Regions from separate parts of the Chelatococcus sp. YT9 genome, predicted to be linked through region 1. Evidence: predicted binding sites of a transcription regulator. Region 1 holds the regulator's gene; each other region holds the start of a gene.
What was found. Region 1 encodes PhoB, which activates phosphate uptake and scavenging genes when phosphate is short. Its sites were predicted from a motif close to TGTCATNNANCTGTCAT; they were not measured.

Region 1 (3,605 bases):
CCTGGCCACCGGCGGCGATGGTCGCGAGTGTCCGACCGTGGAAAGCGCCTTCGAAGGTAATGATGCGGAACCGCTCGGGATGGCCGCTCACCGCGTGATATTTCCGCGCCATCTTGATGGCGCATTCCAGGGCCTCCGCACCGGAGTTTGTGAAGAAGACCGTGTCGGCGAAGGTCGCGTCGACGAGCCGCTGCGCGAGCCTTTCACCGCCGGGGATGCGATAGAGGTTCGACGTGTGCCAAACCTTGGACGCCTGCTCAGTCAAGGCTTCCACGAGATGCGGATGGGCGTGGCCGAGTGCGTTCACGGCGATGCCCGCGCCGAGGTCGAGATATCGTTCGCCTTGTCGCGTCATCAGCCATACGCCCTCTCCCTTTTCGAATTCGATGTCGGGACGCGCATAAGTCGGCAGCAACGGCGAAATCACGATTTCAACCTCCGCAAGAGGAAAGTTTCCAAAAGAACCATGGGCAGACATCACCGATATCGGGCCCGTGTCTCGGAAAATCAAAGTGCCGCCCACGGAGGGGCGGCACTCCATCAATTCTAAAGGTCATGTTTTCCATGTCAATTCAAAGACTGTGATACCTCTCATCAACGTCCGAGCCGCCGCGGACGGGCTGGCCGGATCGGATGGGAAAGGATCTCTGCGCGCCACCTGCAGGATTTGATATGTGCCGGAACCGAAGACGCTTTTCCCCTTGACTCTCGGACGAGGTTCTTGGGGAAAACGGCGGGTGTGGCAGGGGGACTCTTGCCCCCGAGTCGGGGCATATTGTAGTTTCGCCTTCAACGACTACGACATCTCGTGTAGCGGAACTTATCATTCGCGTTCGTTGTCACCATGCAACGGGGTTGGGCTCGTGTGGAGCTGGCCGCGAAAGATAAGGGATTCCATGCACTGCAACTGCTGACGGAGAAGGCGATGACCGACCCGAGCCAATCTTGGAGCGATGAGCGTGTAGAGCTCTTGCGCAAGCTCTGGTCTGATGGCCTCAGCGCCAGTCAGATCGCCGCCGAACTCGGCGGTATCACCCGCAATGCGGTGATCGGCAAGGTGCACCGCCTCGGCCTGTCAGGCCGCGCCAAGAGCACCGCCAATTCCGCTCCCCGTCCCCGCAAACCGGCCCGGCAGCCGGGTGCTGCCGCGCCGGCTCCCGCCGCTTCCGCGCCAGGCCCCGTGCGCACTAGTGCCGCGCTGGCTCCTCAGCCCGTCGCCGAAGCGGCTCCCGTGCTCGTTCGCCTGCCTCAGCCCCGCGAGGAAGTGGTGATCCCTATGTCTGAGAGGGTCACCATCATGGAACTCCGTGAATCCATGTGCCGGTGGCCCATGGGTGATCCAACGACGCCGGAATTCCGCTTCTGCGGCGCCCGGTCCGAGCTGGGTATGCCCTATTGCTCGCACCATTCGCGCATTGCCTATCAGCCCGTCGCCGATCGCAGGCGGGATCGTAAGCGGGCCTGAGGTCTTCGGCTGCCCGGTGACGCGGATAGCTGGCAAACATTCGAGCCCTTGAAAGGCCGCTGCGATGTGATCGCGGCGGCCTTTCTCATTGGGTCGACAGGTATCGATCCGCCAGTTCAGCCAGCCTTCGCGAAGGTCTCGTCAAAGGAATAGCCGGCGCCACGCACCGTGCGGATCGGATCAGGTCGGCGCATGCGGTTGATCGCCTTGCGGAGGCGCCCGACATGCACGTCGACGGTCCGCTCGTCGATGTAGACGTCGTGGCCCCACACCCGGTCGAGCAACTGCTCCCGGGTGAAGACACGGCCCGGGCTCTGCATCAGGAACTCGAGCAGCTTGAATTCCGTCGGCCCGAGATGGAGCTCCCGGCCGCCGCGCTTGACCCGGTGGGTCTCGCGATCGAGTTCGATATCGCCGGCAATGAGTTGCGCCGCAACCTGACCCGGCTTGGCGCGCCGCAGCAGGGCCCGCACGCGCGCCAGGAGTTCCGGCACGGAGAAGGGCTTGACGATATAGTCGTCGGCGCCGGTCGCGAGACCACGCACACGCTCGGTCTCCTCGCCGCGCGCCGTCAACATGATGATCGGCAGCCGCTCGGTCTCCTCGCGCGCGCGGATGCGGCGGCACAGCTCGATGCCGGAGAGCCCTGGCAGCATCCAGTCCAGCAATACGAGGTCCGGCACCGCTTCGCGCAGCCGTATCTCCGCTTCGTCGCCACGGGCGACGCTGTCGACTGTATAGCCCTCGGCCTCGAGGTTATAACGGAGGAGCAGCGTGAGCGGCTCCTCATCCTCGACGATCAGAATACGTGGTCCCATCGAAAGTCCTATGGTTCCACTGTTGTCCTGGCCCCCCGGTTCACAGGATCAGTGGGATCAGTTGCTAGGATCGGTTGGCGCCTTGGTGAAGCTGGAGGTATCCCCCTTCGGGCGGTCGGCAGCCAATGTGACGCCTGTCGCCAGATAATGGACCGTCTCGGCGATGTTGGTGGTGTGATCGCCGATACGCTCGATGTTCTTGGCGAGGAACAGAAGGTGCGTGCAGAACGTGATGTTGCGCGGATCTTCCATCATATAGGTGAGCAACTCGCGGAAGATCGACGTGTACAGCGCATCGATGCGATCATCGCGCTGCCAAACGTCAAGGGCTTGCGCGTCATCTCGCTGCACATAGGCATCGAGCACGTCCTTGAGCTGCTCCTGCACGAGATCGCTCATGTGTTGTACGCCGATCACGAGCTTCTGAGGCTGTGTTTCGCCGCTGATGGCGACGACACGTTTGCTCGTGTTCTTGGCAAGGTCCCCGATGCGCTCGAGATCGGCGGCCACGCGAATGACCGAGATCAGTTCGCGCAGGTCGACCGCCATGGGCTGGCGTCGCGCGATGGTGAGCACGGCGAGTTCTTCGATGTCACGCTGCAACCCGTCGAGGCGGGCATCAGCGGAGATGACGGACTGGGCGAGAGTGCTGTCGCGCTTGACCAGCGCCAGCGTGGAGTCCGTGAGCATCTTCTCGGCGACGCCCCCCATCTCGACGATCCGGGTCCGCAGTTCGTCGAGATCCTCGTCGAAGGATGAGACGATATGTTCAGGCATTGCCTCAGGTCCCCTAGCTTTGGCCATCAGGATCAGCCAAACCGGCCGGTGATGTAGTCCTGCGTACGCTTGTCTTGCGGTGCGGTGAAGATCTTCGAGGTATCGTCGAACTCGATGAGGTCGCCGAGATACATGAAGGCCGTATACTGAGAGACGCGCGCCGCCTGCTGCATGCTGTGCGTCACGATGGCGATAGTATAGTCGCGCTTGAGCTCGTCGATCAGCTCCTCAATCTTGGCCGTCGAGATCGGATCGAGCGCAGAGCACGGCTCGTCGAGCAGGATGACTTCCGGCTTCACCGCGACGGTGCGGGCGATGCACAGGCGCTGCTGCTGGCCGCCGGATAGGCTGAGCCCGCTGGCGTCGAGCTTATCCTTCACCTCTTCCCAAAGCGCGGCCCGGCGGAGCGCCGATTCCACGCGGTCGTTGAGCTCGCTCTTGGGGAGGTTCTCGTAGAGGCGCACCCCGAAGGCGATATTGTCATAGATCGACATCGGAAACGGCGTAGGCTTCTGGAAGACCATGCCCACCTTGGCGCGCAGGAG
Region 2 (3,605 bases), 1.9 Mb from region 1:
CCTGATAGGGAATTTCGGTGACGATGATCGCCTCGCGATCCTTCCGGATCTGCTCGACAGAGGCGCGAGCACGCATGATGATCGAACCGCGGCCGGTCGAATAGGCCGAGCGGATGCCGCCGCGCCCGAGGATGGTCGCAGCCGTCGGGAAGTCCGGCCCCGGGATGATCTCGGTCAGCGCCTCAAGGCTTATCTCCGGATCCTCGATATAGGCGAAGCATGCATCGACCACCTCGCCGAGATTATGCGGCGGGATGTTGGTCGCCATGCCAACGGCGATGCCGCCCGCGCCATTCACCAGGAGGTTCGGGAAGCCTGCCGGCAGGACCGTTGGCTCGCGCTCGCTGTTGTCGTAGTTGTCCTGGAAATTGACCGTATCTTTGTCGAGATCGTCCAGCAGCGCCATTGCGGGCTTGGCGAGACGCACCTCGGTGTAGCGCATGGCCGCCGGCGGGTCGGCATCGACAGAGCCGAAGTTCCCCTGCCCGTCCAAAAGCGGCAGGCGCATGGAAAAGTCCTGCGCCATGCGCACCAGCGCGTCATAGATCGACTGGTCACCGTGCGGGTGATATTTACCGATCACATCACCGACCACGCGCGCCGACTTGCGATAAGGTTTGTCGGGCGTATAGCCGTTTTCGTACATGGAATAGAGGATGCGGCGGTGCACCGGCTTGAGTCCGTCGCGCACATCCGGCAAGGCGCGGCTCACGATCACGCTCATGGCGTAATCGAGATAGCTGCGCTTCATCTCATCGGAGATCGACACCAGAGCGATGTCGCCGCCGATCTTCTCGTCATCATCTGCCAAGAGAGAATTCCAACAAAAATCTCAGGAAGGGGCTTTTGGAGCGTCCCGAACGGATCCCGTCCGCAATGAGGGGCAGCCTATGCCACGATAGCCATTCCATTCAGGCCCCAGCCCAGCGGCCGTGCCCCGTCCGCATGATGGGGAAACGCACCTGATTCAACGAGTTCATGAGCGATCTCATCGAAAAAAGGGATGCACTTTACCAGTACCAAGCTCTAGCGCATCCGTCCGTGAAAAGCCAGCATTGAGGCCCCCTGTTCACGATTTAATTATCGATATATATCAATATCTTATCCATTGCGGGTAATTCGGTCTGCATCCACGCGCCGCTCTCGCGACGCCCAGCCACCGATTTCGATGATTCGCGACGCATTTTTCGTGGAGGTTCGTCGCCTGGAAAAGCCGCTTGAAGCACATCGCGAGGCTTCCTGGGCTGTCACCGGACCGTCGCCGGATCGGCCTACGGTCGCGCTCGTCAATGTGCCAAGGTCGCTGGGAACGGGCCCGGAGGAACAGCTATGTTGAGATCATGCCTCCTTCTTCCGGCTGCCGTTCTGGCCAGCTTCATCCCTGCGGCTCTCGCCGCCGAAAACATGTCCGGCACCCTGACGCTACGCTTCATCGGCGAGAAGAGCATTCGAGCTCCTCTCGACGTGGACGGAACGCGGGTCGGCGGGCTCTCCGGGCTCGCTTTCGACGCAGCCAGCGGACGCTGGATCGCTCTCAGTGACGATCGCTCGGAGAAGGCGCCCGCTCGCTTCTACAAGCTGACGCTCGACTATGACGCCTCGGGCTTTCGCGCGGTGACAATCGACCAGGCCGTGCCCCTTCGTGACGCCGATGGGAAGCCATTCCCGACACGACGTGTCGACCCGGAGGCGCTGCGCCTCGATCCGGGAAGTGGCGCGCTCTACTGGACGAGCGAAGGGGACGCGACCGCCGGGATCGACCCCGTGCTGCGGGCCAGCACCGCTGACGGGCACCATCTGCGCGAGATCCCGCTGCCTGCCCGCTACCGCGTCAGCACCGATGGCAAACGCGGGCCGCGCAACAATCTCGCCTTTGAAGGACTGGCGCTGACCCCGGACGCGGGAACATTGATCGCGGCGCTGGAGAATGCGCTGGTTGAGGACGGCCCTAAGGCCTCACTGACTGAAACCAGCCCTGTACGTGTTTCCACCTTCAACATGGTATCCGGACAGGCCGGCCCCGAATGGGTCTATGTCACGGATCCGATCCGCATGGCCCCTGCCAAGCCCGGCGGCTTCGCAGACAATGGCGTCTCCGACATTCTCGCTCTCGACGAAGGATCCCTGCTCGTCATGGAACGCGGCTACAGCGCGGGCAAAGGAAACGATATCCGTCTTTACCGTGCGGACCGGCGGAATGCGACCGACGTTTCCGCCATCGACGCTCTTTCCGGCGCAAGCTGGGTGCCGCTCGCGAAAACGCTGGTCCTGGATCTTGCCACCCTCGGCACAGCGCTCGACAACTTCGAGGGCATGGATTTCGGCCCCCGGCTGAATAACGGCAACCGCACGCTGGTGATCGTCTCCGACGACAATTTCAACGAGGCGCAGACCACGAAATTCCTGGCCTTCGAGGTCATCGAAACAGGCGGGACATAAGGCCTATCGACATTCACGCTCTTGGCGCGGATGTAATGCGGCCTCATCCGGACGTTACCGCTCCAACAGGACGGCGCCGTGTAACGGAAGGTGGGCCCCTTGGGCCGTACCGTTACCGGATCCCGGCGCGAGCCCGCGCTCGTCCCAGATGACGTCGCGGGCTATCGATGCGTGTTGTTGGGCTAGAACGGAATATCGTCGTCAAGGTCACTGGCGTATTTTGAACCGCCGCTCGCGGCCGGGCGCCGGTCCGGGGAGCGCTGCTCCATGGGCGAGGCCCGACCAAAGTCGCCTCCACGCGAGCCCCCATAGCTGTCGTCCTCAATGGCCCCACCGCCTTCGCCGCCGCGGCTGTCGAGAATCGTGAGCTCGCCGCGAAAGCGCTGCAGCACGATCTCCGTCGTGTAGCGCTCCTGACCATCTTTGTCCTGCCATTTGCGGGTCTGCAGCTGCCCCTCGAGGTAAACCTTCGATCCCTTGCGCAGATATTGCTCGGCGATCTTCGCGAGATTTTCGTTGAAGATCACTACACTATGCCATTCCGTGCGCTCCCGGCGCTCACCGGTGGCCTTGTCACGCCAAGTCTCCGAGGTGGCGATGCGCAGGTTGACGACGGGGTCGCCCGAGCCGAGCCGACGAGTCTCGGGGTCGCGCCCGAGATTCCCCACCAGAATAACCTTATTGACGCTGCCTGCCATCACGGACCTCCACGGCCAAGCCGAACCAACTAATCACGAACGCAGCCACACAGTCGGAAACCAATCGGGCGCATAAGAGCTACCCAGGCTCTCCTGACGTGGGCACCGGGATTTGGCTCAGCAAATTCCAAAGCCTACACTTGGTCCGGACACTAGCCGATCATCCCCGCTGCCGTCGCCCGAAGGCACCGGCTTGTCCACATGCAATGGCAGCCGTGATGACAACCCGCAACACGCCCGAACCGCGGCGCGATAAAATGTTCCCTTTCTGTTCTAGACAGAATATCCAAAGTCTGCAACTCTCCGTGAGCCAGAAAAACTCATCGACCAGTCCGGGAACGGAGCCGTAGCGTCGGCATGGGCGCTCCGGTGAGATCCTGGTCGGCAGGATGTGGGGATTGCGGAGGCTAACCCGTGATCGGCCCAACCAGCGTGCCTGACCGCAGCGCCCGTGTCCGGGGATTTCCC
Region 3 (3,605 bases), 1.4 Mb from region 1:
ATGGCTTTTCCATGGCCCGAGTGGGCGGACGTTCGTCAGCTCGACTTCTTGCGCAGGCTGTCGACGAAGCTGTTGAGCTCGATGATCGGCTTGTAGGCGGCGTTGTCGACCGGCTGCCAAGGACCCTGCTTGCCTTCATAGATCTTGTCGAAGGCGGCCTTGTCCTTCGCCTGGATGTCCATGAACGCCTGGCGGATCTTGGTCTTCAGGTCCGGCGGCAGATTGGAGAGCATGGCGATCGGCGAGTTCACGATCTGCTCGGACTTGAAGATGATGCGGAAATCGTCAGCGTTGACCATGTTCTTGCGGGCCATACGCAGGAGGTTCGATTCCTGCTCGTCGTTCCACCAGTTGGCGGCCACATCGACAGTGCCCTGGTTCAGGGCAATGACGGCGTTCTCGTGGCTGCCGGTGTAGACGACCTTGCCGAAGAAGGCCGCGGGGTCGATCTTCATCTGATCGAGGGCAAAGCGCGGAACGTTGTTGCCGGACGTGGAGTTGGGGTCGACGAGGCCGAGATTCTTGCCCTTCAGATCCTCGATCTTCTGATAGGGGCTGTCCTTCTTTACGTAGAAGACGGAGTAGTAGCCCTTCGTGCCATCGAGGTTGGTCTCGATCGCGAAGGCTTCCGTATTCACGCCGGTCATCAGCGCCCGGGCGAAGGAGGAGGGGCCGTAGGAGGCAATGTGGATGTTGCCGGACCGCTGGCCTTCGATGACGGCCGCATAGTCATTGGCAATGCGCAGCTTTACGGGAACGCCGAGTTCCTTCGTGAGATAGGCCATCAGCGGGTTGAAGCGCTCAGTTACGCCGGAGGCGTTCTCAGCAGGAATGATCGCGAAGGTGAGTTCCGGATACTGAGACTTCCAGTCCTGCGCGAACGCGGCACCCGTGGTGAAGAGGCCGACAGCGGCCGCGATAACGAGACGATGGTTGAACATTGTGGTCTCCGAGTGAATTATATTGTGCGCTACGTTACGTATTCGAATGCATTCGCGGAGTTTGAATGCGAATTCGTATGAAAACGCTCGGCGTTGCCGCCGTGCTTCAGGATTCGTGTACGCTGTCTGATCAACCAAAAGTCCTGTCGATCAAGCCGGAATCGATAGGGCGCTTGCCATCGCGGCCTGCGGTCGCGGTATGGCAGTTGCTTTTCCGAGCACTTCCTCGGCTTCCAGGCCGTAGAGATCGCGCGCCACGTCGTCCGTGAGCGCTTCGGGCGCGCCATCGAAGACGACTCGGCCTGCCGCAATGCCGATGAGGCGATCACAATAGGTCCGCGCGAGATCTAGCGAATGCAGGTTGCACAGGACCGTGATGCCGTAGTGCTTGTTGATGCGCAGCAACGCGTCCATCACGATCTTCGTGTTGCGCGGATCGAGTGACGCGACCGGCTCGTCCGCGAGGACTATCTGCGGCTCCTGCACGAGCGCCCGGGCGATCGCGACACGCTGCTGTTGGCCGCCGGACAGGCTTTCGGCACGTTGCGCGGCGAGGCCCGCAATGTCGAATTGTTCAAGCGCCGACAGCGCGATGGCCTTGTCTTCCTCGGACCACATCTTCAGCACCGCCCGCGGGGCCGGAACATGATTAAGCCGGCCCATGAGCACATTGGTGAGCACATCGAGCCGGCCGGAAAGATTGAACTGCTGAAATATCATAGCGGCGGATTGACGCCATCGGCGGAGTTCGCGCCCATGCAGGGCTGTGACGTCGACGCCGTCAAAGACAATGCGACCGCTGGTGGGGTCGACAAGCCTGTTGATCATGCGCAGCAAAGTGGATTTTCCAGCGCCGGATCTGCCGATCACCCCGATAAAGCCGCCGGTGTCGATATCCAGCGAAACCTTGTCGACGGCCGTCTTCGTCGCAAACTGGCGCGAGACATCGCGAATGCTGAGCAAGAATCCCTCCGCAGCAAGAAAAGCTACCCGCTGCTGCGCCTGGCCATCCCTGTTCAATCAGAGATCAGCCGTCGCAGCTTCGACGATTATGAACACCGCCTGATGCAGCGGCGGCTGCGGACGCCAACACCGTGGGCCGCAGTTGATCCCGCAGCCTCCAGGCTACGTTGATGAATAGGCTATAAGGATATCGTGCAACAGTTCCGTGACATCGTGCTTCGCACCTTTTCGGCTGCTTCTGCACTATGTGTATAGTGTTGATAAAATTACGCTGGCTAATATTGGCCTGGCTAAATACTTGTCGCGATCCGCAATTCTTATTCCTGATCAGCTGCCCACCCACAACGCACTATTCAATGATGATCTGCATGCGGTCACCGCTGTTGGCGCTGATGCCGAAGGCGATGGGGCGGCCACTAGCGTCGATGTCAACCTTCTGCGTTTCAAGAATCGGCCGCGTTCGCGCGATCTTCAAGAGGCGAGCCTCGCGGGCTGTCGGCATCCGGCTTATGATCCATGTGCATTTACGCGTGTAATCGTGAATGCCGAATGCCTTCAAGGCATTGGTATGCGAAACCGTCTCACGCAATACGGTGTCGAACCCACGGAAGCGGTCGGCCGGGTAGAAATTCTGTGTGAGGCCCATGGGGCGTCCTTCAACCGACGACAGGGTGTCGATAACAAGAACGTCCGCGCCGCGCGCAAGCTCAAGCCGCTCACAGACGAGCGGATCGGCCGTCTCGATGGCGGTCGAGAGGATCTCGCGGTCCCCGGCGATGTTGAAGCGGCGCATATTGTCGGTGAAACGCGTTCGCTCTCCCACCGCGTAGGGCACGGTATCTTCGGCGACGAAGAGGCCGCGGCCGTGCTCGATGCGGATGAGCCCTTCCTTCTCGAGTTCGGCGAGCGCCCTGCGGGTCGTGAAGCGGCTGACGGAGAAGTGCTCTGACAGCGCGGCCTCAGGCATGATCTGTTCGCCGGGCTTCAGTGTCTGATCGCGAATCTCGGTGCGAAGGGCCGTTGCAACCTTCTGCCACAGGGGAGGGGCCGCCTTCCGCGCCTTGGGTGAGCTTTCTCTGGATGGCGATGCTTCCATGTCGTTTCGGTCCGTTTACCCCGTGCGGATAGGTGGCGCGGCCTGTCGTACTGTTGCGATATGACACGCGTATACACCCCACTCATAGTCCCGTCGTGTGTCCCGCCGCAATGTCATCCAAATGATATATTGGCGGCGTAGACATCCGCATGCTATCAGAAAGGTACGGACCTTTCATGAAAGATATGCTTTCCAGGACAGGCGAGCGGACCGCGGGAGCCCCGCATTCGTGTCCTGACCTGCGGAAGGCAGGAGGCGACCGACGCGGATGACGAGCATGCAGGCAGTCGGCCAGGGTGATGAAAACGGGGTTGCGGCGAGGCAATCGTGGCTGAGCGTGCTTGCGCGCGCACCGCGCGAGGAGCTGGAGGCCGCTTTCGCGAAGGTACCGGAATGCCCCGCGCATCAGTTCCTGCGCCAGCCGGAGATTGGTCTCGTCATGGTGCAGGGACGCGCCGGTGGTAGCGGCAATGCTTTCAACCTCGGTGAAATGACGGTGACCCGGTGCGCCTTGCAACTCGCAGATGGCACCATTGGTCTTGGATACGTACAGGGGCGCGATCGCCGCTGCGCGGAAATCGCCGCGATTCTCGACGCGCTGTTGC
Region 4 (3,605 bases), 1.1 Mb from region 1:
ACTTCGGTCGTGAAGGATATAACACCGTCCACTGACGGCGCGGTTCGCAGTCAGCGGATCGATGAAGAGCTCCATACGGCGCAAGGAATGCGCTGGATCGCCTGGGAAGAGACGGTCATTGAGACCTCTCGCGGGCCCGAATGGCAACGCATCGGTAGAGACGTCACCGACCGGGTGACTTCGGAGCAGGCGCTGGAGGAGGGAAGGCGCAAGGCAGAGGCCGCGAATGTGGCCAAATCCCGCTTCCTGGCCACCGTCAGTCACGAAGTCAGGACGCCGTTGAACGGGATTCTCGGCATGGCCGATCTCTTGGGCGAAACCCATCTCGATCCGGAGCAGGCGACATATGTCCGTGCTATCCGAACGTCTGGTGACGTCCTGCTGTCGCTCATCGACGAAATCCTGGACTTCTCGAAGATCGAGGCCGGAAAGCTTGATTTGACTCGGGCGCCCTTTAATTTGCGCGCGCTGATCGAGAGCGTGGTCGAGCTGCTCGCGCCGCGAGCCCAGGGCAAGAATGTCGAGATCGCGACCTATATTGCCGAGGACGTGCCCGCCCGCATCATGGGAGATGCTGATCGCCTGCGCCAGGTACTCATGAATCTCGCTGGCAATGCGGTCAAGTTCACGGACAAGGGGGGCGTGGGGATTCGCGCGGAACTGGCCGGGGAGGGCCGGCTTCGTCTCAGCATCCTCGATACCGGTACGGGCATTCCCGCCTCGCGACTGCAGGACATTTTTGGCGAGTTCGAGCAGGTGGACGAGCCGACGGGACGACGACAGGGTGGTACGGGTCTGGGACTTGCCATCAGCCGCCGGATCGCCGAGGGTATGGACGGCGCCATTACTGTCGAAAGCGTGCTTGGCAAGGGCTCGACCTTCACTCTCGACATCCCGCTCGAGGTGGCTCGCACAAGTGATCCCGCTGACGTGATCGTGCGGCCCGAGCTGACTGGGCAACGCATTCTGATAGCTGCGGACTCCCCCTTTGAGGCACCCTTCCTCGCCAGCCAGCTCAAAGCTGCTGGCGGAACGCTGACGGTCGTCGCGACAGAGGAGCAGGCGATAACGGCGATGGCTGAGGGGCTCGACATCGCGATCATTGATTGTGCGCTTGGCGACGAGCGGGCTCGCCGGCTGGCTGCCGCGGCGCGGAGGGCTGGTGCCTGGCGGACCATAATTCTGCTCTCACCGTTCGAGAGGCGTGATTTCGGGCTGCCGTCGGCGGCAGGGTTCGACGTTTTCCTGATCAAGCCGGTTCGCACACGCTCGCTCTTCCAGCAAATTGACGGATGGGTCGGCGGAGAACTCGTCCAGCATCAAAGCGCTCTTGCGGCAGAGCGAATGTCGGCGGGGCTGCAGACGACAGGACAGACTGCACGTGTCCTCCTGGCCGAAGACAATGAGATCAACGCGCTGCTGACTCTGAAGGCGCTCGAGCATTTCGGCGCAAAGGTCGACTGGGCGCGCGATGGTCGCCGTGCGCTAGGGTTTGCCAAGGGTATGCTCGCAGGTCGCATGCCAGCTTATGATCTCGCCCTGCTCGACGTTCGCATGCCGGAACTCGATGGTCTTGAGGTGGTCAGGCAGATCCGAGCCTTGGAGGGGGACGACAAGAAGCGTCTGCCCATCGTTATGCTCACTGCGAACGCATTCGCGGAAGATCGCCAGGCTGCGCTCAGGGCGGGGGCGGATGGCTTTCTCGCCAAACCTCTGGATCGCGCCAAGCTCAAGGCTTGGCTGCCAGTGCAGCAACAGCGCGAGGTAATGTGAGTTAGCCCGCCTTTAGGTCTGGACCTCGATTTTCCCGCTGGTGCGTGACCATAGCCGGCCAACGGAATGATGTGCCGGCTTCCTGGCATGCCTACTCCGGAATGGGAAACTCTCCATTGGCCCCAAAATCGGCAACCCCGTGTACAGCAGACGGAAAGGCAGCTGTTTAAAGGCCTTAATCCGTGGGGTGCCCGCGGTCGACACGTCATTGTCACAACACTGTAGAAAGCATAGCATGCGTCGGTTTGGTGGGACTTCGATCGCCCGCGAATCGTTGGCGATATCGGATGCAACCGAGGATTATTGGATGGTCCAGGGTCCCCTTCAGTCGAAGAAGGCATGGGTGGACAAAGTGCCCGCGGGCGCTTTGGGTGCCATAGCCGGCAAATTCTTGCCGTCAACCTGGACACCGTCCAACTGGGCGCCGGGTAATTGGAGTGTAGGACGCTTGGCATCCGCGTCACTGTCTGACCACACCGAGCCTGTTCTGGGCCGCATGGGATCACTCGAGGTGAGACTGGCCACGACCAAGAAGGAATTGAAGCAGGCGCAGCGTCTGCGTTACCGCGTTTTCTACGACGAGATGTCAGCGGTCCCCAATGCTGCCTCTATGATCGCGCGGCGTGATGTGGACGACTACGACGCCATCTGCGACCATCTGCTCGTGCTGGACCATGACGCACCGCGCCGCCCCTTCCGTGCGGCTACGCCCCAGGTCGTCGGCACGTATCGCCTCCTGCGCCAGGAGGTCGCGGACCGCAATTTCGGCTTCTATACGGCGGGCGAATTCGAGATCACGAAGCTCACAGACAGCAACCCTCAGTTGCGCTTCCTGGAGCTCGGCCGTTCCTGTGTCATGAAGCCCTATCGCAACAAGCGCACAGTGGAATTGTTGTGGTATGGCATCTGGGCTTACGTCCGCCGTCACCGTGTCGACGTCATGTTCGGATGTGCCAGCCTTGAGGGCACGGACCCGGAGCGGCTCGCGACGCCCTTGAGTTTCCTGCATCACCATGCGCTGTCGCCGGAGCCCTGGCGCGTCCGTGCGCTGCCGGAGCGCTTCGTCGCCATGGACAGGATGCCGGCTGCGAGCCTGGATACCAAGGCGGCGCTGCACAGCCTGCCGCCCCTGGTGAAAGGCTATTTACGGCTCGGCGCGACGTTCGGTGAAGGAGCGGTCATCGACCGCCAGTTCGGGACCACGGATGTCCTGGTCATGTTGCCGGTGCCCACTATCAATCCGCGCTACATCGAGCATTTCGGCGCGACGGCCAATCGCCAATCAGCCTGAGGATACGGCGGTCGTTCTATGTGCCGCCGGTCGTCCCTCTCCTGCGGCGAATAGTGCGTCCAAACCCGTTCGATAATTGGGGTAGGCGAGGCGAACACCAAGCTCGGTCTTGAGCTTGGTGTTATTGACGCGCTTGTTCTCGGTCCAGAAGCTTAGGCCCATCGGGGAGAGGCCGGCTTCCTCCAGCGTGGTTTCGGGAGGCGGCGGCACCCCTAGCAGGCCAGCGGCATAGGTGATCACGTCAGCCTGAGGAGCGGGCTCGTCGTCGCTGACATTGTAGATGCTGACGCGAGATTGATACCGTTCTACGGCTGCGCGAGCGGTGAGCGCTGCGAGCGTAGCCGCGATATCATCCGCATGGATCCGGTTGAAGACCTGCCCCTGTCTTGCAATGCGCCGCGCACGGCCGGCGGCGAGATCGGCGAGAGCGTTGCGTCCAGGGCCATAGATACCCGGCAGGCGCAGGATGTCGAGCGCGCGGTTCGCAGATTCCGCGAGACTCGTCCAGGATTTCTCCGCCCCTATGCGGAGGAGCGAGCGG

Region 2: KIO76_RS00255 (esterase-like activity of phytase family protein) is a predicted target of PhoB. The motif match lies at 1,246-1,262, and genes of this name have one in related genera.
Region 3: phnC (phosphonate ABC transporter ATP-binding protein) is a predicted target of PhoB. The motif match lies at 2,099-2,115, and genes of this name have one in related genera.
Region 4: olsB (l-ornithine N(alpha)-acyltransferase) is a predicted target of PhoB. The motif match lies at 1,983-1,999, and genes of this name have one in related genera.

Annotation. Positions count from the first base shown of each region.
Region 1 is NZ_JAHBRW010000001.1:1,967,058-1,970,662, forward strand. Features, by position in the region: gene KIO76_RS08840 (aspartate aminotransferase family protein) at 1-478, opposite strand, end outside; gene KIO76_RS08845 (GcrA family cell cycle regulator) at 926-1,465, shown strand; gene phoB (phosphate regulon transcriptional regulator PhoB) at 1,582-2,283, opposite strand; gene phoU (phosphate signaling complex protein PhoU) at 2,341-3,060, opposite strand; gene pstB (phosphate ABC transporter ATP-binding protein PstB) at 3,093-3,605, opposite strand, start outside.
Region 2 is NZ_JAHBRW010000001.1:56,152-59,756, forward strand. Features, by position in the region: gene gyrA (DNA gyrase subunit A) at 1-811, opposite strand, end outside; gene KIO76_RS00255 (esterase-like activity of phytase family protein) at 1,330-2,439, shown strand; gene ssb (single-stranded DNA-binding protein) at 2,622-3,137, opposite strand.
Region 3 is NZ_JAHBRW010000001.1:570,005-573,609, reverse strand. Features, by position in the region: gene phnD (phosphonate ABC transporter substrate-binding protein) at 36-941, opposite strand; gene phnC (phosphonate ABC transporter ATP-binding protein) at 1,092-1,904, opposite strand; gene phnF (phosphonate metabolism transcriptional regulator PhnF) at 2,254-3,000, opposite strand; gene phnG (phosphonate C-P lyase system protein PhnG) at 3,269-3,605, shown strand, end outside.
Region 4 is NZ_JAHBRW010000001.1:844,401-848,005, reverse strand. Features, by position in the region: gene KIO76_RS03920 (ATP-binding protein) at 1-1,773, shown strand, start outside; gene olsB (l-ornithine N(alpha)-acyltransferase) at 2,126-3,064, shown strand; gene KIO76_RS03910 (Rossmann-fold NAD(P)-binding domain-containing protein) at 3,056-3,605, opposite strand, start outside.